DNA from 2 places in the Kitasatospora sp. NPDC091207 genome. Region 1 is predicted to be linked to the other one. Evidence: predicted binding sites of a transcription regulator. Region 1 holds the regulator's gene; the other holds the start of a gene.

The links. The regulator HspR, encoded in region 1, represses chaperone genes until heat shock. The targets are predictions, from matches to a motif close to TTGAGNNNNNNNNNCTCAA.
Region 2: lon (endopeptidase La) is a predicted target of HspR. The motif match lies at 8,549-8,567, and genes of this name have one in related genera.

The regions. Positions count from the first base shown of each region.
Region 1 is NZ_JBIVVS010000001.1:226,903-237,517, forward strand. It holds gene ACIQTO_RS01020 (LuxR C-terminal-related transcriptional regulator) at 1-886, shown strand, start outside; gene ACIQTO_RS01025 (LuxR C-terminal-related transcriptional regulator) at 879-1,856, shown strand; gene ACIQTO_RS01030 (hypothetical protein) at 1,864-2,490, opposite strand; gene ACIQTO_RS01035 (hypothetical protein) at 2,835-3,005, shown strand; gene ACIQTO_RS01040 (hypothetical protein) at 3,078-4,067, opposite strand; gene ACIQTO_RS01045 (heat shock protein transcriptional repressor HspR) at 4,279-4,785, opposite strand; gene dnaJ (molecular chaperone DnaJ) at 4,793-5,947, opposite strand; gene grpE (nucleotide exchange factor GrpE) at 6,193-6,810, opposite strand; gene dnaK (molecular chaperone DnaK) at 6,807-8,645, opposite strand; gene ACIQTO_RS01065 ((Fe-S)-binding protein) at 8,943-10,615, shown strand, end outside.
Region 2 is NZ_JBIVVS010000003.1:283,658-294,272, reverse strand. It holds gene ACIQTO_RS08920 (MDR family MFS transporter) at 1-501, opposite strand, end outside; gene ACIQTO_RS08915 (MarR family winged helix-turn-helix transcriptional regulator) at 723-1,181, opposite strand; gene ACIQTO_RS08910 (ABC transporter permease) at 1,293-2,336, shown strand; gene ACIQTO_RS08905 (ROK family protein) at 2,382-3,596, opposite strand; gene ACIQTO_RS08900 (GtrA family protein) at 3,737-4,258, opposite strand; gene ACIQTO_RS08895 (hypothetical protein) at 4,349-5,791, opposite strand; gene lon (endopeptidase La) at 6,118-8,526, opposite strand; gene ACIQTO_RS08885 (rhomboid-like protein) at 8,680-9,468, opposite strand; gene ACIQTO_RS08880 (response regulator transcription factor) at 10,016-10,615, shown strand, end outside.

The DNA of each region.
Region 1 (10,615 bases):
GGTGCCCGCCGCCGACGTCCCGGAGGCCGACCGGGCCGCGCTGCGCCGCCTGGTCGACATCGGCCTGCTGATGCCCAACCCGATGGACGCCTGCTACACCGCCGTCAGCCCGCGGTCGGTCAGCGACCGGCTCGGCGCCGAACTGCGCAGCGAGGCCACCCGGCTGCTGGTCCGCGCCGAGAACCTCCCCGGAGCCCTGGACGGCCTCACCCGCGCGTACGACGCGATGCCCCGCCCGCCCCAGCGCTCCGGCGGCACCGTCTACATCGAGGGCCACGTGCACATCCGCCAGCGGATCTCCCAGCTGGTCGCCGACTGCCGGACCGAGGTCCTCACCGCCCAGCCCGGCCACCGCCCGGCCGACGCCCTGAAGATCGCGCTCCTCCAGGACGTCCGGCTGCTGCAGCGCGGCTGCTCGCTGCGCACCGTCTACCAGCCGGTCGCGGTCTCCGATCCGGCCGCGCTCGCCTACGCGGACGAGGTCACCCGGCACGGCTCGCGGATCCGGATCCTGGACGAGGCGTTCCAGCGCCTGTTCGTCTTCGACCGCTCGGTCGCGGTGATCTCCGCCAACGAGGACAACAGCACCGCCGCCTTCATCTCCGACCCGGCCGCGATCGCCTTCCTGGTCGGCACCTTCGAACGCGACTGGGCCCGCGCCGACGCCGTCGACTGGTCCGGCACCGTCGCCAGGGGCGCCGCCGGGGACGCTCCCGACCGGGTCGGCCGGCTGCTCGCCAAGGGCCTCACCCAGCGCACCGTCGCCACCCGGCTGGGCCTGAGCGAGCGGACCGTCGCCGCGCACATCTCCCGGCTGCGCGAACGCCACGGCGCGCAGACGCTCTTCCAGCTCGGCTGGCTGATGCGGGGCGGCCGCGATGACTGAGACCCGGGTCCCGCTCCCGGACGCCGACGCCCGGGAGCTGTACCGGCGCGTCCTGCACGAGGGCGGGCGGCTGCGGATCGACGAGGTGCGCGCGCAGGACGCCCCGGCGATCCGCCAGCTGACCGACGTCGGGCTGCTCACGCTGCGGCACGCGGACGGCGTGTACCGCGCGGTGAACCCGCGTGCGGTCGGTGAGCGGATCGGCGCCGGCCTCCGGGAGGAGGGCGCGCGCCTGCTGGCCCGGGCGGCCCTCGTCCCGGAGCTCCTCGACGACCTGACCCAGGCCTACGACGCCGCGCCCGGCCGGTACGACCGCGCCGGCGGCGTCCGGCGGATCACCGGGATGGAGCACATCCGCCACCTGATCTCGCAGCTCGCCGACGAGCACCGCCGCGAGGCCTGGGCGGCCCAGCCCGGCGGAGCCCGGCCGCCCGCCCATATGAAGGACTCCCTGGAGCACACCCGCCGCTACCTCGAACGCGGTGGCAGCATGCGCACCATCTACGAGGCGAGCGCCCGCCTCGACGCCCCGACCGTCGAGTACGCGGCGATGTCGGCCGGTCTCGGCAGTCCGATCCGCACCATGGTCGTGCCGTTCAAACGCGTGCTGATCTTCGACCGCAGGGTGGCGGTCATCCCGGCGGCCCCGGACAACACCAGCGCGGCGCTGGTGGAGGACTCCGCGATGGTCGCCTTCCTGGTGGACGTGTTCGAGCAGCAGTGGCGGCAGGCGGAGGGGGTGAACTGGTCGGCGCTGGCCGCCGGCGCGGCGGAGCCGGCGGTGCACGACCGGATCGGCCGCCTGCTGGCGCAGGGGTTGACCCAACGGGCGATCGCGAGCCGGCTGGGTCTGAGCGAGCGGACGGTCGCCGGTCACATCTCGCGGTTGCGGGAGCTGTACGACGCGGAGACGCTCTTCCAGCTCGGCTGGCAGATGCGGGGAGCCCGGACGGGGGAGTCCGATGGGTGAGCCGCGGTCAGCCGGTCGCCGCGCCGGTGGGCCAGTAGCCGGTCGGGCCGACCACCGGGGGCTGCTGCCGGGGGACGCTGAACTGGTCGCCGGGCGCGGTCCAGAAGCCCTCGCGCAGCGAGAGCGCCATGCCGGCCCAGTCGAGGGCGGTCTCCACGGTGTGGTGGAGGGCCTCCTGCGACCAGGTGTCGTCGAAGACCAGCGGCAGCACCGGGGCGACCTGCTCGATGGTGGCGATCAGCGGGTTGTGCGTGATCGCCTCGTCCACCAGCAGGACGATCGGCTTGCGCAGGGCCGACGCCCAGCCCAGCTCCAGGCTCACGCCGGCCGAGAGCGGCGCGCCGACGTAGGCGAAGACCAGGTCGGCGGACTGCAGCGCGCGGAAGTCCGACGGCACCCGGGGCTCGGGGGCCCGGCCGGCGACGGTCCAGGCGTCACTGTGGTGGGCGCTGTACACGGCGGCGCCGCTGCGCAGGAGAGTGGTGCGAAGTGTCGTCAGCCGCGTCCGGCTGGCCAGGGTCACCACGCTGTCCGCCGGGCCGGTCAGCCGCATCAGCGGCGCGGCCAGGAACACGCGTGCACGCCGGCCCTCGGGGGCCTGGCTGTCGTGGTGACGCAGGTAGGGCTCGGTCATGTCGACTCCGGGGGAAGGCCGACCGGATTGGGGGACGGTGCCGGCAGGCGTTGAGAGTAGTTGCTGCTTCAGGTGGATCCAGTGCCCTGTGGTGATGAAGAATTGACCGTACAGCAACAGGTTTTTGACCTGGTGCTGGACCATCGGGGGCGAACTGATCGTCTATCAGCGGTCGCGGCCGCGTCCAGGTTTCTGCCCTGTCATCTGGCTGCCTGGCAGGGAGATGACGCCGCCGGAGGACAACGGGGAGGTGACACCACAACTCGATGTGCGGCATCATGTGGACTCCAGTGCTATTAGTTCAGCTTGAGCAACTTTCGGAAAGGAGTGGGCTGGTGTCCCGTATGTCCAAGCTTGTGCGCAAGGTCGTGCTTCCGATTGCCGTCGCGGCTGGAGCTTTGATCGGTGTCTGCGTCATGTCAAGCAGCGCGCAGTCACAGGTGGACGCAGGTGCCGATGATTCCCGCACCCAGGCTGCGGTTTACCTCGTCGCCAATGACATGAACTGGGGCTGACCGCTCCCCGTCATTGCCGATGTTCAGTGCCGAAAGGCTCCAGGCGCGGGCGCCCGCCGTCCTCGGGGTCGCTCACTCGGGTCTGTGCCGCGCGGCCCGGCCGAGCATGTAGCCCAGCTGGAACAGGGAGTCGACGTTGTAGTCCTCCCGCATCTCGGCTATATGTCTCGCCAGCGTGCGCTCGCTGATACCGAGTCTGCGGGCGATGACCCGATGGTTCGTACCGGAAAGAAGCAGGTCGATGATCGTCTGGCGCAGCCGGGAGACCACCTGCTGCGGGACGGTGGTGTCGCCGTCGAACTCCAGCGCCCGCCCCCAGTTGCGCTCGAATACCTCTTCCACGAGATATTTGATGACCGCCGGGTCGTGGATGAAAGCGGCGAGATCGTCATCGCCCACCGGAATTACCGCGAGACGCCGGTCGACAATGATGAGGCGGGCGTACGGTTCGTCCAGAGTGCGAAACTGATAACCCTCCTTCGCCAGTCGTGACACGTATTCACGGGTGGGTTGGTGGTACCGGGTGCTGGCGTTGTAGATCGTGCGCATCGAAGCGCCCTGCTGCAGGCTCTTGAGGTCCCGTTCCATTCCCGCGGCGAGCAGCTCCGGGGGGCGCGGGCCGCCCGGCTGCATGGCGAGTCCCTCGGTCATACCGGTGGCCATGCATTGTTGGAGGCGCTGATTGATGAGCGCCTTGCCCTGGACGTATTCGATGGGGCCGCCGGCCTGATCGGGGCTGTGGAAGGCGTCGGCCAATTCACTGAGGTCGGCCGGCAGGGCGACCGCCCGGGCCAGCAGATCGAGGGCCTGGCGCTGGTAGGCCGAGCTCAGGCTGAAGGAGAGCTGGGCCGGGTCGACCGCGATGAGCGAGCCGGGTTCGTCGCTGTCGGGAATGAGCAGACCGAGGTCCATGAGCTCGCGGAGCGCGGCGCTCTCGGCGGGGCCGGCGTCGGTCCCCAGCCGGCCATTGCCGTGGACGGTCCTGAGATAGAGCGTTCGGGCATCCGCAGACAGTATTCGCGATCCGCCAGCTGCGGGACCGGGCTGCTCTCGCCCACTCATCTTCGGCTCCCTGTCGTCGACCGGACAAGTGGTCAACGTTCTAAAGTCGGTTGTACCAGGCATCCTAGGTTGCGATCACGGCCAGTAGGACTGCCACCGACAGCACTGCCTGCCAGGGGCACGCTCCGGTCCAGCACTCTCTCACAGACAAGCGAGCCGCCGGCACCCCCCGATCAGGAGGGAGCCGGCGGCGGGTGCCGTGGTGGCGGGGTTACCGCTTGGGACGCCAGACGACCAGCGCGCTGGACTGGGTCGGCGGCTGGTACGGGACGAGATCCCGCCGGTAGGAGGCGTGGACGGCGGCCTCGCGCTGCTGGAGCGCGGAGGCGGCGCCCTCGAGCGAGTCGACCAGTTCGGCGATCCGGGACTGGAGCGCGGTGACCTGGTTCTCCAGTTCGATGATCCGCTTGATCCCGGCCAGGTTGATGCCCTCGTCCTGGGAGAGCCGCTGGACCTCGCGCAGCTGCTGGATGTCGCGGCTGGAGTACCGCCGGCCGCGGCCGGCGGTGCGGTCGGGACAGACCAGGCCGAGGCGGTCGTACTGGCGCAGCGTCTGCGGGTGCAGACCGGAGAGCTCGGCGGCGACCGAGATCACGTAGACCGGGGTGTCCTCGGTAAGGACGTAGTGCGGCGGCGCCGCCGGACGGCGGGCGCGCGGGGCGCCGCCGGGCAGGCCTTCGCCGATTCCGGGGCCGATCGGGCCGCTGTCGGGGGTCATCTGGTCGTCACGCTCCCTTCGCCGCCTTGAACAGGGCGGCTCGTGGGTCGTCGGAGGCGGTGGCCTCGCGGTACTGCTCCAGGGCCGTCAGCGCGTCGCCGGTGACGTGCTGGGGCACCGCGACCTCCACGGTGACCAGGAGGTCGCCCCGGGTGCCGTCCTTGCGGGTGGCGCCCTTGCCGCGGGCCCGCAGGGTGAGGCCGTTGGCGCTGCCCGGGGGCAGCTTGAGCTTCACCGAGGGGCCGTTGAGCGTCGGTACCTCGATGGTGCCGCCCAGAGCGGCTTCGGGGAAGCTCACCGGCACGGTCACGGTCAGATTGTCGGCCTTGCGCCCGAAGACGGGGTGCGCGTCGACGTGCACGGTGACGTAGAGGTCGCCGGACTGGCCGCCGCGCTCGCCCTGGGCGCCCTTGCCCTTGAGCCGGATGCGCTGGGCGTCCTGGACGCCGGCCGGGATCCGGACCTGCATGGTGCGGGCCGAGCTGGCCCGGCCGCTGCCGTGGCAGTCGGCGCACGGGTCGTCGACGATCATGCCGCGGCCGCGGCAGTCGCGGCACGGCTCGGAGAGGGCGAAGGCGCCCTGGCCGCGGCTGACGGTGCCGGCGCCCACGCAGGTCGGACAGACCCGCGGGGTGGTACCGGCCTTGGCGCCGGTGCCGCTGCAGGTCCGGCAGGCGGCCTGGCTGGTCATCCGCAGCGGGACGGTCGCGCCGTCCACCGCCTCCTCGAAGGAGAGCGTCACCTCGGTCTCGACGTCGGCGCCGCGCCGCGGCTGCGGCTGCCGGCCGCCCCGGTTGAAGAGGCCGCCGAAGACGTCGCCGATCCCGCCGCCGCCCTGGCCGCCGCCCTGGCTGCCGGTGAAGAGGTCGCCGAAGTCGAAGCTGTAGTTGCCGCCGCCGGGACCGCCGGAGCGGTAGCCGCCGTTGGCGAAGAGGGTGCGCGCCTCGTCGTACTCCTTGCGGCGCTTGTCGTCCGACAGGACGTCATAGGCCTCGGAGATGTCCTTGAAGCGGTCCTCGGCCTTGGTGTCGCCCTTGTTCGCGTCGGGGTGGAACTCGCGCGCCAGCTTGCGGTACGTCTTCTTGATCTCGGTGGCGGAGGCGTCGCTGGGCACGCCGAGGACCTTGTAGTAGTCCTTCTCCACGTAGTCCTTGCCGCTCATGCGCCCGCCTCGCTTCGTCCGGCAGCCGCTTCGCGCAACGCGCGCCCTCGGTGGTCGATTCGCTCGTTACGCCCGCTCATGGCTGCCGCCACCTCCCGGAGTCAACAGGTAGGGATCCGGCGCGGGCGGGCCGGCCCGCCGCGGATCCACCGGACACCCCGCCACGGGGAACCGGGTCAACGGATACGGCGCTGCGGAGCCGGCCGCCGTACTGGCCGGCGTACGACTCCGCAGCGCACGGGGTGTCAGCTCTCCGAGCCACCGTCGGCCTTGTCCGACTCCGCGGACTTCGCCGACTCGGCGTCCGGCGCGGAGGTGGTCTGGGTGCCCGGCTGGGGCTCCGCGACCGCCACCATCGCCGGGCGGATGATCCGCTCGCCGATCCGGTAGCCGGGCTGGAGGATCTGCACGCAGGTGTCCTCGGTGACGTCCGAGGAGTAGCTGTGCATCAGCGCCTCGTGCATGGTCGGGTCGAAGGGCTCGCCCTCCTTGCCGAACTGCTGCAGGCCCAGCTTGGCCACGACCGTCTCCAGCGACTCGGCGACGGACTTGAAGCCGCCCGTCACCTCGCCGTGCTCGCGGGCCCGGCCGATGTCGTCCAGCACCGGGATCAGGGACTCCAGGATGTTGGAGACCGCGATCTCGCGGACCGTCAGACGGTCCCGCTCGACCCGCTTGCGGTAGTTCTGGTACTCGGCCTGAAGACGCTGGAGGTCGGCGGTCCGCTCGGCGAGCTCGCGCTTGGCGGCGGTCGCGTCACCGGTCTCGGCACCGGCCGAGGCGGCCTCCTCGGCGGCCTCGATCACGGCCTCCTCGGCGGCGGAGTCGTCGCCGGGCTCAGCACCCTGCGGCTTCTCCGTCATGCCGCACCGCCCTTGGGCTTCTCGTCGTCCACGATCTCGGCGTCGACCACGTCGTCGTCCTTGGCGCCGGCGGCGTCACCGGCCGGGGCGGCACCGGCGGCGTCGGCGTTGGCGTAGAGCGCCTGGCCGAGCTTCTGGGCGGTGGTGGAGACCTTCTCGGAGGCCTCGCGGATGGCCGCGATGTCCTCGCCCTTCAGGGCCTCCTTGAGCTCGCCGATGGCGGCCTCGACCTCGGTCTTGACGTCGGCCGGGAGCTTGTCCGCGTTGTCCGCGATGAACTTCTCGGTCGAGTAGACGAGCTGCTCGGCCTGGTTGCGGGTCTCGACCGACTCGCGGCGCTTGTGGTCCTCCTCCGCGTACTGCTCGGCCTCGCGCATCATGCGCTCGATGTCGTCCTTCGGCAGCGCGGAGCCGCCGGTGACGGTCATCTTCTGCTCCTTGCCGGTGCCGAGGTCCTTCGCGCCGACGTGCATGATGCCGTTGGCGTCGATGTCGAAGGTGACCTCGATCTGGGGCAGGCCGCGGGGGGCCGGCGGGAGACCGGTCAGCTCGAACATGCCGAGCTTCTTGTTGTACGCGGCGATCTCGCGCTCGCCCTGGTAGACCTGGATCTGCACCGACGGCTGGTTGTCCTCGGCCGTGGTGAAGATCTCGGAGCGCTTGGTCGGGATCGTGGTGTTGCGCTCGATCAGCTTGGTCATGATGCCGCCCTTGGTCTCGATGCCGAGGGACAGCGGGGTGACGTCGAGCAGCAGGACGTCCTTGACCTCGCCCTTGAGGACACCGGCCTGGAGCGCGGCGCCGATGGCGACGACCTCGTCCGGGTTGACGCCCTTGTTGGCGTCCTGCCCGCCGGTCATCTCCTTGACGAGCTCGGCGACGGCCGGCATCCGGGTGGAGCCACCGACCAGGACGACGTGGTCGATCTCGGAGAGCGAGATGCCGGCGTCCTTGATCACGTTGTGGAACGGGGTCTTGCAGCGCTCCAGCAGGTCGGCGGTCAGCTGCTGGAACTGGGCCCGGGTGAGCTTCTCGTCCAGGTGCAGCGGGCCCTCGGCGGAGGCCGTGATGTAGGGCAGGTTGATCGAGGTCTCGGAGGACGAGGACAGCTCGATCTTGGCCTTCTCGGCCGCCTCGCGCAGACGCTGGAGGGCCATCTTGTCCTTGGACAGGTCGACACCGTGGCCGGCCTGGAAGACCTTCACCAGGTGGTCGACGACCTTCTGGTCCCAGTCGTCACCGCCGAGGTGGTTGTCACCGTTGGTGGCCTTCACCTCGACGACGCCGTCGCCGATCTCCAGCAGGGACACGTCGAAGGTGCCGCCGCCGAGGTCGAAGACCAGAATGGTCTGGTCGTCCTTGTCCAGGCCGTAGGCCAGGGCGGCCGCGGTGGGCTCGTTGACGATGCGCAGGACGTTGAGGCCCGCGATCTCACCGGCCTCCTTGGTGGCCTGGCGCTCCGAGTCGGAGAAGTACGCCGGGACGGTGATGACGGCGTCGGTGACCGTCTCGCCCAGGTAGGCCTCGGCGTCCCGCTTCAGCTTCTGCAGCACGAAGGCGCTGATCTGCTGGGGGTTGAAGTCCTTGCCGTCCAGGTTGATCTTCCACCCGGTGCCCATGTGGCGCTTGACCGAGCGGATGGTCCGGTCGACGTTGGTGACCGCCTGGCGCTTGGCCACCTCGCCGACGAGCACCTCGCCGTTCTTGGCGAAGGCCACGACGGACGGCGTGGTCCGCGCACCCTCGGCGTTCGTGATGACGGTGGGTTCGCCACCCTCAAGGACGCTGACGACCGAGTTCGTCGTACCGAGGTCGATGCCGACCGCGCGTGCCATCGTTGGTACCTCCACGAAAGAGTTGAGCTTTACAGGCTCAAGGATGCACGACTCGGCGGAGAGCGTCAACAGCTATGAGTCGTTGGCGCTCAACTTTGCTGAGCCGCAAACTCCGGGCGACCCGCCCGGAAGGCGTGGCGCGTAGGGACTCGCGTGACTGCCGCCATACCTTGGGCATCTTCTGGAGGAGTGCCGGCGGGCGGTAATGTCCGGGCCGTCGGCCCGCGAAGTTACCGACGAGTACACTCACCGGGTCAGAGACTGCTCACCAGGGAAGCCGCAGGAGACGGAGAGCCGATGCAGCTAGCAGCGATCGTCATCTCGCTGGTCACGTTCGTGATCGGCACCGCGCTCGCCGCCCGTGCGGCGATGTACATCTTCAGGGTGGTGCGGACCGGCCAGTCGGACCCCACCAGGTTCGGCGTGCCCGCCCAGCGGGCGAAGACCGTGGCGGTCGAGTTCGTCGGCCACACCCGGATGAACCGCTGGGGCGTCGTCGGCATCGCGCACTGGTTCGTCGCGGTGGGCTTCTTCACCCTCGGCCTGACCCTGCTGACCGCCTTCTTCCAGCTGTTCGACGCCGAGTTCGTGCTGCCGGTGCTCGGCGGCTGGCTGCCGTACGAGCTCTTCACCGAGCTGGTCGGCACGCTCACCACCCTGGGCATCGCGACCCTGATCGTGATCCGGCTGCTCAGCCTGCCGTCGCGGTCCGGCCGCAAGTCCCGGTTCGCCGGCTCGATCGCCTGGCAGGCCTTCTACGTCGAGTACACGATCCTCGGCATCGGCCTCTGCATCATGATCCTGCGCGGCCTGGAGGGCGCGCTGGAGAACGTCGGCTCGTACGAGGCGAAGTACCTGATCTCCTACCCGCTCGTGCTGGCCTTCAAGGGCCTGTCGCACGGCACGCTGGAGAACCTGATCTACCTCTTCGCGATGCTGAAGATCTGCATCTCCTTCGCCTGGGCGATCACCATCGGCGTCAACCCGTCGATGGGCGTGGCCTGGCACCGCTTCCTCGCCTTCTTCAACATCTACTTCAAGCGCGAGGAGGACGGCGGCACCGCGCTCGGCGCCCTGCGGCCGATGACCAGCGGCGGCGCCCCGATCGACTTCGAGGACCCGGCGGACGACGCCGTGTTCGGCGTCTCCCAGGTCGAGCACTTCTCCTGGAAGGGCATCCTCGACTTCTCCACCTGCACCGAGTGCGGCCGGTGCCAGTCCCAGTGCCCCGCCTGGAACACCGGCAAGCCGCTCTCGCCCAAGCTGCTGATCATGAGCCTGCGCGAGCACGCCTTCGGCAAGGCGCCGTACCTGCTCGCGGGCGGCGGCAAGGACATGGAGGGCGAGGAGCGGGCCACCGCCGAGCAGCTGGCCGGCGTGCCCGCCGGGGCGCTCGCCGAGGCCGAGCGCCCGCTGATCGGCACCGCCGAGGAGGGCGGGGTCATCGACCCCGACGTGCTCTGGTCCTGCACCACCTGCGGCGCCTGCGTCGAGCAGTGCCCGGTGGACATCGAGCACATCGACCACATCGTCGACATGCGCCGCTACCAGGTGATGATCGAGAGCTCCTTCCCGACCGAGGCCGGGACGATGCTCAAGAACCTGGAGAACAAGGGCAACCCGTGGGGCATGGCCACCAAGGCGCGCCTGGACTGGGTCAAGGAGCTCAAGAAGGAGACCGGCATCGAGGTGCCGGTGATCGGCGAGGACATCGACCCCGCCGAGGTCGAGTACCTCTACTGGGTCGGCTGCGCCGGCGCCCTGGAGGACCGCGCCAAGAAGACCACCAAGGCCTTCGCGGAGCTGCTGCACACCGCCGGCGTGCGGTTCGCGATCCTCGGCAAGGAGGAGTCCTGCACCGGTGACTCCGCCCGTCGCCTGGGCAACGAGTTCCTCTTCCAGATGCTCGGCGCGCAGAACGTCGAGACCCTGAACGCGGCGCTGGAGGACGCTCCGAAGAAGCGGATCGT
Region 2 (10,615 bases), on a different contig from region 1:
CGGTCCGCCGATGGTGGCGAGGGCGAAGACCGCGCCGAAGTAGCCGCTGTACCGACCGCGCTCGCGCGGCGAGACCATCGCCGCCAGGCAGATCTGGGCCAGCGCGGTGACACCGCCCGCGCCGATGCCCTGGAGGGCGCGGCAGGCGATCAGCTCGCCGGTGTTCTGGGCGAGGCCGGCCAGTGCCGAGGAGGCGATGTAGATGACCAGGGCGATCTGCAGCAGCAGCTTCTTGCTGGCGAGGTCGGACAGCTTGCCCCAGATCGGGGTGGAGGCGGTGAGGGTGAGCAGGGTGGCGGTGATGACCCAGGTGTAGGCGGACTGGCCGCCGTGCAGGTCGGTGAGGATGCGCGGCAGGGCGTTGGAGACGACCGTCGACGAGAGCACGGCCACGAAGAGGCCGAGCAGCAGGCCGGACAGCGCCTCCATCACCTGGCGGTGCGTCATGGGTCGGTCGTCGGCGGTGGCGGCTCCGGTCGCGACGTGGGTGGTGACGGTCATCTGGGTCCTTCGGCGGGTGCGGGGCGGAAGCGGGGGGCGGCAGACGGGGAGCAGGGAATCGTTGCCTTAAGCAACCATAGGATCGATGGTTGCTCAAGGCAACTTTCTTCAAGCCCAAGTAAAGTCCGCTGTTACTCGCCCACTCGCCTACGGCGCGCCCCTTCGGCTCGGGGCGGGTTCGCCTCCGGGCCGCTCGGCCCGGGGCGGGGCTTCGGACGCCCTCAGGTCCCGACGGCCTCGCCGACCACGTCGTTGAAGCGGTGCAGCAGCCCGGCGAAGCGGATCACGTCCTCCTCGGACCAGTTGGCCATCAGCTCGCGCACCCGCTCGATCCGGGCGTCCCGCGCCCCCAGGTAGCGCCGCCGGCCGTCGTCGGTGAGCGAGACCAGCGCGGCCCGGCGGTCCAGCGGGTCCGCCTCCCGGGTCACCAGGCCCAGCTCCTCCAGGGCCCGGATCTGCCGGCTCACCGTGGCCTTGCCCACCGCGAAGTGCACGCCGACATCGGTCACCCGCACCCGCCCGGCCTGCTCGATGTAGCCGAGCATGCTGTACGCCACCCCCTCCAGGCTGGGGTGGACCCGGCGGGAGAGCTCCGCCACCCGGGCCCGGCCCCGCCGGAACATCAGCGCGACCTCGCGCTCCACCGCCAGCAGGGGTTCCTCGTCATTCGCCGCACTCACCGCGCAAGTATCGCGCAGCACAACGCACCGGACTGCGGCGCGGGGAATCGGGAAAGCGAACTACTTGATGATATGAAGTATCCGATTTTCCCGATACGCAAGGAGATGTGGATGACCGCCCCAGGGCAGGGACCGAAGCCCGGACTCGTCGCCGAACTGAAGGGAGCGGTCACCCCGCGCGCGGCGCTGCTGGTGATCGCCGTGCTCCTGCTCCAGCTCGGTTTCATCACCTCGTACGTCGGGGCCCTCCACAGCCCCACCCCGCACGAACTGTCGATCGCGGTGGTCGCCCCGCCGCAGGTCTCCCCCCAGCTGGTCCAGGCCCTGGAGGCGGTGCCCGACGACGCCGTGCGGGCCGTCACCGCGCCCGACGCGGAGACCGCCGCCGCGCAGATCAAGGACCAGAAGATCTACGCCGCCCTGGTGGTGAACCCGGCCGGCACCGAGGACACCCTGCTGGTCGCCAACGCCCGCGGTCCGGCCGCCGCCAAGGCCGCCCAGACCATCGTGACCGCGCTCGACCAGGCCCAGGGCCGGACGGTGCGGACCGAGGACACCATCCCGCTGGCCAAGGGCGACACCAACGGCCTCTCCTCCTTCTACCTGGTGATCGGCTGGTGCGTCGGCGGCTACCTGGTCGCCTCGATCCTCGGCGTCAGCGCGGGCGCCAAGCCCGCCAACGCCTACCGGGCGCTGATCCGGCTCGCCACCCTGGCGCTCTACTCGATCGCGGCCGGCATCGGCGGCGCGGTGATCGTCGGGCCGGCACTGAACGCGCTGCCCGGCTCCTCCTGGGGCCTGTCCGCCCTGGGCGCCCTGGTGGTGTTCACGGTCGGCGCGTTCACCATGGCGCTGCAGTGCCTGTTCGACATCATCGGCATCGGTGTCGCGGTGCTGATCTTCGTGGTGCTCGGCAACCCCAGCGCGGGCGGGGTCTTCCCGCCACCGATGATGCCCCCGTTCTGGCGGGCCATCGGCGCCTGGATCCCGAACGGCGCCGGGACGGACGCGGCCCGCTCGATCGCCTACTTCGGCGCCACGAACCTCGTGATGCCGCTGCTGGTACTGCTGGTCTGGGCGCTGATCGGTGTCGCGGTCACCTTCGCCGCGGTCATGCGCCGGCCGCGCGGCGGCCGTGAACTGGTCCACCCGTAGCCCCGGCCGCTGCCCGGCCCGGGCCGGTCCGGCGCACGGCCACCGCTACGCGTCCAGCCGGCCCGGGTCCGCGACGACCGCCCGGACCACGCCGACCGCCGCTCCCAGCAGCGGGCCGCGCCGGCCCAGCCGGGAGACCGTCAGCCGCTCGTCCGACCAGGGGCGGACGGTCACCCGGGCCGCCAGCTCGGCCCGCATCCCCGGCAGCAGCCAGGGCGCCAGCCGGGCGTAACCGCCGCCCAGCACCACCTCGGCCGGGTCGAGCAGATTGACCGCCCCGGCCGAGGCGATCCCCAGCGCCGCACCGGCCCCGCCCAGCGCCTCCCGGACGTCCTCGTCCCCGGCCTCGGCCCGCTCGGCGAGCAGCGCCACCCAGTCGCCCCGGATCCCCTCCAGGCCCGCCGCCCGCATCACCGCCGTCTCCCCCGCGTACTGCTCCAGGCAGCCGTACGCCCCGCAGGCGCAGAGCGGTCCGTCCGGATGGACCGGCATGTGCCCCAGCTCACCGGCGTACCCGTGCGCCCCGCGCATCAGCCGGCCGCCGACCACGATCGCCGAGCCGACGCCGGCCTCGGCCGAGACGTGCAGGAAGTGTTCCGGGGCGCCGCCCAGCCAGAGCTCGGCGAGCCCGCCCAGGTTGGCCTCGTTGTCCGCGCCGACCGGCAGCTCGGCCAGTGCCTCCGCGTTGGCCGCGCGCAGCGCGAGCCGTAGTTCGGCGGCCAGCGAGACGTCCTCCCAGCCGAGGTTGGCGGCGCGCCGGAGCACCCCGCCGCCGTCCCCGACCAGGCCCGGCACGGCCAGCATCAGCCCGGCCGGGCGCAGCCCCGCGTCGGCGACGGCCCGGCGCAGCAGCTCGGCGAGGTCGGCCATCACGGCGGCGGGCCGCCGGTCCCGGTTGCGGATCTCCTGGCGGCGCCAGGCGCGGACGTCACCGCGCAGGTCGACCACACAGGCGCCGAGGTGCTCCACCCCGATCTCGGCCCCCAGTCCGGCCGGCCCCTCCGGGTTGAGGCCCAGGGCGGTACCGGGCCGGCCGACCTTGCCGCTGGGCGCGGCCGGACCCTCCTCGACCACCAGCTCGGCCGCGATCAGCTCCTCCGCGAGCGAGGACACCGCCGCCCTGGTCAGTCCGCTCTCGGCGGCCACCTCGGCGCGCGAGCGCGGGGCGCTCGCGATCACGCCGAGCACCAGCGCCAGATTGGCCCGGCGCATGCCCTGCTGGCTGGCCGGTCCGGCCCGAAGGCCGTCCGTCTCGCGCATCGCGCTCACCCCGCTCGGCTTCCGCCCGCCCCGCCGGTGGGCGGTTCCCGCGGTTCCGGACGGGTGTTTGCAGCGTAACCGCGTTCGGCCGCCCGTTCCCGGCGGGCCCGAGCGGGCGGCCGAACGCGGCCGGCCGCCCGCTACGGGATCCGCTGCGGCTGCTCCACCCGGGTGACGGCGGGCTCGACGAAGCGGGTGAAGACCCAGCGCTGCATCGCCCAGAAGCGGAACAGCATCGCGACGAAGGTGCCGACGACCATCCCGCTCAGGAAGTCGGCGACCTCCTGGGTGAAGGCCGTCACCTGGGGCTCCCGCAGGTCCAGGAGGTAGCGCGAGGCGACCAGCGGGAGATCGTTGACGCCGATCGCCACCACGCTGACCAGCAGGAACAGCAGTACCTCGCGCCGGTGCCCACGGGCCCGGAAGGCCCAGCGGCGGTTGAGCACGTACGAGACCGCGGTGGCCACCACGGTCGCGACGGTGAGCGCCACCACCGGCTTCTGTTCCAGCAGGGTGAACTTCAGCGAGTAGTTGATCACCGTCGTCAGCACGAAGCAGGTGCTCCCGACCAGCAGGACCTTCACCAGCCTGCGGTGCTTGACCAGGAACGGCCGCAGCCCGGCCGGCACCTTGGCCAGGGCGCGCTGAGTGGGGGACGGCATCTTCGCAGTCTCCCGCACGCGGCCCGCCGACGCTCCCTCCGGCGGCCGGGCGGAGGCAACGCCGACGGCCCCCCTCCGCCCGGCCGGGCGCTACCCGGCGGCGGTGATCCGCAGCACCCCGGTGGTGGTGCCCTGGTAGACCACGCCGCCCGGCGCGATCGAGCCGACCATCTGCAGCGTGTCGAAGAGGAACCCGGCCCCGGTGTACTCGGTGCGCACCACCGCGCCGGTGCGCGGGTCGATCTCCGCGTAGTAGTAGGGGTCCAGCACCGAGGTCGCGTCGGTCCCGGGGATGACGGGCTCGCGCAGCACCGTGTGGAGCAGGCCGTCGGCGGTGGAGAGCCGGGGGACGGCCGCGGATCGCACCCGGTTGTCCCAGACCAGGTCGCAGCCGGAGCCGTCGGCCCGGACGTCCACCCGGCTCAGGCCGCCCCGGAACCCGCCCGACGAGGGCACGCCGGGCCCGGCGTCCTCGGGCAGCTTGGGGTACGGGTAGCCGTAGGTGGAGGCGACGAGCACGGTGTTGCCGACCGCCACCGGGGAGTTCTCGCTGCCGCTGCCGCCGGCCCGGAGCACCGGCACCGAGCAGACCTGCGAGCCGTCGCCGGCCCGGTAGACCAGCAGGTTCACGGTCGGCGCGGCGTTGTCGACCACGGTGACGTAGTCCGTGCCGGTGCCCGGTCCGAAGAAGGTCGGCGTCGAGCCGGTGCCCCAGCTGAGCTGTCCGGGCTTGCGGCCCGGCCCCCGGTCGTACGCCCGGCGCCAGGCGATCCGCGGGGCGCCGTCGGCGTCGGCGGTGAGCAGGTAGGTGGCGTGGGTGGTGGCGACGGCGGTGCCGGCCGGGGCGGTGGAGATCGAGTTGGCGATCCGCTCACCGGCGGGCAGGGCCAGCGCGCGGACGACCCCGGTGCGGTCGTCCGCGGTGCCGACCACGCCACCGCCGGTGGCGAACCAGACCCGGCCCTGCCAGTCGGGTGAGATCCCGGTGACGGCGTCGCCGGCCGGGACCGCGCCGGCCAGCGGGAGCCTGCTGTCCACGGTCAGCGCCCAGGCCCCGGCGGCGGTGCGGTGGTGGCCGATCCGCAGCAGCGCGCCGTCACCGTCGACGGCGACCAGCCGGTCCCGCTGGTCCAGGTAGGCATAGACACCGCCGAGCAGCGAGCCCTTGGCCAGCGGCAGCTCGGCGAGCGAGCCGCCGTCGGCCGGGTCGAGCAGGTGGACGGTCGGAGTGAGGCCGAAGATCGTGGTGCAGAGCGCGACGGGGTAGCCGTCGGAGCCGACCAGGACGGTCGGGCAGGCGGACTGCAGTGCCACCCGGTCCGAGGCGAGCGGTCCGGGCCGGGGGCCGGGCAGCGGGGTGACGTCCGAGGAGCCGGTGTCGCCGTGCATCGTGGCGGTGCCGTCGGGCCCCGCGTAGGGGTTGTGCGGCGGCAGCGGGCCGTAGCCGGTCTCGGCCCGGGCCGGGCCGGCGGCGGCCAGCAGGAGAGCGGCGGCCGCGAGGACGGCGGCGCGCGTGGGCAGCGCGAAGCGCATGGTGGTGTCCCATCGGATGAGTGGAAACGGTGGACCGCGCACGGCGGCGCACCACCCGGCTGGGGTTCCCGGCGGGGGCGCCGGGCGGTTCACCGCACTGGTCAGACAGTGCGGCGACAGATCGCGGAGCACGCGTACGCCAGGTCGACGTCGAGTCGACGGCTCAGGTACGCGTGGCGAATCACCCGGCCAGCGTGGCGCACTGACGGTCCGTCTCACAAGCACCGTCTCAGCAGACGGGCAACGGCCCGGCGGAGCACCACGCTCCACCGGGCCGCCGCCCTGCCTTCCCTGCCCTGCCCTGCCTTTCCCTGCCCGCACCACCGTCAGGCGGCGACCAGCACCTCGGCCGGCTCCAGGGCCAGCTTCAGCACCTCCCGCACGTCCGCGACCGGGTGGACGGTGAGCCGCTCCAGCACCTCGGCCGGGACGTCGTCCAGGTCGGCCTCGTTGCGCTTGGGGATGATCACCGTGGTGACCCCGGCCCGGTCGGCGGCGAGCAGCTTCTGCTTCACCCCGCCGATCGGCAGCACCCGCCCGGTCAGCGACACCTCGCCCGTCATCGCCACGTCCGTGCGCACCCGGCGGCCGGAGAGCAGCGACGCCAGCGCCGTGGTCATGGTGATGCCGGCGCTGGGCCCGTCCTTGGGGACGGCCCCGGCGGGGACGTGCAGGTGCACGCCCCGGTCGCGCAGCGAGGTGACCGGCAGCTCCAGCTCGGCGCCGCGCGAGCGCAGGTAGGAGAGCGCGATGTGCGCGGACTCCTTCATCACGTCGCCCAGCTGCCCGGTGAGGGTGAGCCCGGTGCCGCCCGTCTCGGCGTCCGCCAGCGAGGCCTCGATGAACAGGACGTCACCGCCGGCGCCCGTCACCGCCAGGCCGGTCGCCACCCCCGGGACGGCGGTGCGCCGCTCGGCCGGCTCCTGGGCGGCCTCCGGGACGTGGTGCGGCCGGCCGATCAGCGCGCGCAGGTCCCCGGCGCCGATCGCGGCGGGCAGCTCGCGCTCGCCCAGCTCGGACTGGGCGGCGACCTTGCGCAGCACCCGGGCGATCGAGCGCTCCAGGTTGCGGACGCCGGCCTCACGGGTGTACTCGCCGGCGAGCCTGCGCAGCGCGTCCTCCTCGACCGCCACCTCCTCGCCCTTCAGCCCGGCCCGCTCCAGCTGGCGCGGGAGCAGGTGGTCCCGGGCGATGACGACCTTCTCGTCCTCGGTGTAGCCGTCCAGCCGGACCAGCTCCATCCGGTCGAGCAGTGCCTCGGGGATGGCCTCCAGCACGTTGGCGGTGGCGAGGAAGACCACGTCCGAGAGGTCCAGCTCGACCTCCAGGTAGTGGTCCCGGAAGGTGTGGTTCTGCGCCGGGTCCAGCACCTCCAGCAGGGCGGCCGCCGGGTCGCCCCGGTAGTCGGAGCCGACCTTGTCGATCTCGTCGAGCAGGATGACCGGGTTCATCGAGCCGGCCTCCTTGACGGCGCGCACCAGGCGGCCGGGGAGCGCGCCGACGTAGGTGCGCCGGTGGCCGCGGATCTCCGCCTCGTCCCGGACGCCGCCGAGCGCCACCCGGACGAAGGTGCGGCCCATCGCCCGGGCCACCGACTCGCCCAGCGAGGTCTTGCCGACGCCGGGCGGCCCGACCAGGGCCAGCACCGCGCCTCCGCGGCGTCCGCCGACCAGCCCGAGCCCCTGGTCGGCCCGGCGCTTGCGGACCGCGAGGTACTCCACGATGCGGTCCTTGACGTCCCCCAGGCCGGCGTGGTCCGCGTCCAGCACCGCTCGGGCGCCGGCGATGTCGTAGGCGTCCTCGGTGCGCTCGTTCCACGGCAGCTCCAGGACGGTGTCCAACCAGGTGCGGATCCAGGAGCCCTCGGGCGACTGGTCGGACGCCCGCTCCAGCTTGTCGACCTCCTTGAGCGCGGCCTCGCGGACCTTCTCCGGCAGGTCGGCGGCCTCGACCCGGGCGCGGTAGTCGCCCTCCTCGTCGGCCGGGTCGCCGTTCAGCTCGGCCAGCTCCTTGCGGACGGCCTCCAGCTGGCGCCGGAGCAGGAACTCCTTCTGCTGCTTGGCCACACCCTCCTCCACGTCCTTGCGGATGGTGTCGTTGACCTCCTCCTCGGCGAGGTGGTCGCGCAGCAGCGTCAGCGCGTACTCCAGGCGGGCCACCTGGTCGGCCTCCAGCAGCACCTTGAGCTTCTGCTCGGCGGTGGCGAAGGACGCGTAGCCGATGTTGTCGGCCAGCTCGCCGACGCCCTCGATCTGGGCCACCCGGTCGACGATCTGCCAGGCACCGCGCTGGCGCAGCCACTGGGTGGAGAGCGCCTTGTACTCCCTGACGAGCTCGGCGGCGCGGCCCGCCACCGGCGTGCCCACCGAGGACTCCCGGAACGGCGTGGTCTCCACCCAGAGCGCGGCGCCCGGCCCGGTGGTGCCGACGCCGATCCTGACCCGGCGCACGGCACGGACCAGCGCCGCCGGCTGGCCCACCCCGTTGGGGCCGTCGGCCAGCCGGCCGACCTGCTCGACGGTGGCGAGGGTGCCGACCGCCGCGTACGAGCCGTCCACCCGCGGCACCAGCAGCACCTGGGGCTTGGCGGCGTCGCCGGCCGCGGCCCGCGCGGCCTCGACGGCGGCCCGCACCTCGGTGTCCTTCAGATCCAGCGGAACGACCATGCCCGGGAGCACGACCTCGTCGTCGAGCGGCAGTACGGGCAGGGTGAGCGGTGCGGACGTCGATGCCATGATCTCTCCCCAGTCAGCGAAGTTGAGCTGACCTGACTAAGGTTTGACGGCCGCCGAATGTTCCCCCCGCCATGTTCGCCATGAGCGAACAAGGAAGGCCGCGGGAAGGCCCGTCAAAAACGCCCCGGCCGCCCCCCGGGTCGCCGTCCGGAGCTACGCCCGGTCCAGCACCGCGGCCGGCCCGCCGGAGGTCTGCGCCGAGCCCTGGGGGCCGGCCGGGGCCGCCTCGGAACGACGCCGGCGGCGGCCGGGCCCGCGCCGGAGCCAGGGCCAGAGCGCCACCCCGGTCAGCAGCGCCGCCGGGTGGCCGATGCCGGTGACCAGGTCCCGGTCGCCCACGATCTGCTCGGCGATCAGGAGCGCGGCGGAGCCGAGCGCCAGCAGCCGCCCGCGCGGTGACAGCAGTCCGGCCAGCGCGCCGAGACTCACCAGCACGCCGTAACTGACGCCGATGTCCAGGAAGTCCAGCGCCTCCGACTCCATCCGGCCGGTCGCCACCGCGGCGATCACCACCGACTGGGAGAGCACCGTCGCGGTGATGTGCCCGATCGCGAAGACCGCCGCGGCGCGGGCGGCGCCCACCCGGCGCTCCAGCGGCGCGACGGTGAGGGCGAAGGCCCAGAGGTACGGCATCCAGATCGTCCCGGCCACCCAGAAGCCACTGAACAGCAGCGCGCGCAGCGGGTGGTGCACCAGGTTGTGCCCGTCCGAGCTGGAGGCCTCCTGCAGCCGGAGCACCAGCTCCGGGTCGGCCAGCTTGGCGAAGGTCGTGGTGGCCCCGACCACGGCGAGGTAGCCGAGCGCGAAGGGGTTGCGCCGGGGCGTCGGCACCCGGGCGAGCACCCACGCGGCCACCCCGGTCCGCAGGCCGAGCCGCAGCATCCCGTACGGCGGCCCCGGACACGGTCCGCTCCGCGCAGCACTCCCGCGCAGCTCCGCCATGCCGCCTCCGCTCCAGACCCGCCGCTCCGGCCCCCGTCCGGTGCTCAACGTACCGGCGCACGCCGGAAATCCCACCTCTGCGACTTGTCGTGACCACGGTACGTCGGACTCCTGGGAGCCAGCTGGGAATACCCCGTGAACATCGCGCGGCCCGGGACTCCGGGATTGGTACAGACCTGCACTCCGTCTACGCACGAGTACGGGCTCTGACCGGCGGCTTGGCGTCAACTGGAGTGCATACGTACCGTTACGGAGTGAAAAATCGCCGGGTAAGGTACTGGCCCGTGCCCACTTCCGAGTGGGTCCGACGGGCGGCCGGACGGCCGGCCCACGGGCCGGAAACGTCCGGTCCACCTGCCGGGAAGCAGCCGTTGTCCGTACGCTGCGAAGTGTGCGGGAAAGGCGGGCAGTCCACACCTGTCCTCCGCTTCCGCACGCGCTACGGGACGGCGGACCCGGCACAGTCCACGACGGAACAAGACTACGAGCGGAGCCTCGCCATCCCCACAGGTGGCCGGCCCGCAGCCCTGGGGGCGGTGGCGTGACCGTGACAGAAATTCAGCAGGACAACCAGAACAGCGGCGGCACGGTGAGCAGCCAGCGCAGAGTGCTGGTGGTGGAGGACGAGCCCACGATCGCCGAGTCGATCGCGGCCCGGCTGGGCGCGGAGGGCTTCAAGGTCGCCGTGGCCCACGACGGACCGGGCGCGGTCGACGGCTTCCACACCTGGCAGCCCGACCTGGTCGTGCTCGACATCATGCTGCCCGGCTTCGACGGCCTCGAGGTGTGCCGCCGGATCCAGGCCCAACGCCCGGTGCCGGTCCTGATGCTGACCGCGCGCGACGACGAGACGGACCTCCTGGTCGGCCTCGGCGTGGGTGCCGACGACTACATGACCAAGCCGTTCTCCATGCGGGAGCTGGCGGCCCGGGTCAATGTGCTGCTGCGCCGCGTCGAGCGCGCCCAGCAGGCGGCCCGCACACCGGCCCTCGGCTCGCTGCGCTTCGGCGAGTTGGAGATCGACCACGTGCAGCGCCGGGTCCGGCTCGCCTCGGGCGACGTCCACCTGACGCCGACCGAGTTCGACCTGCTCGCCTGCCTGGCCGCGCAACCGCGCGCGGTGCTCACCCGCGAGCAACTGCTGGCC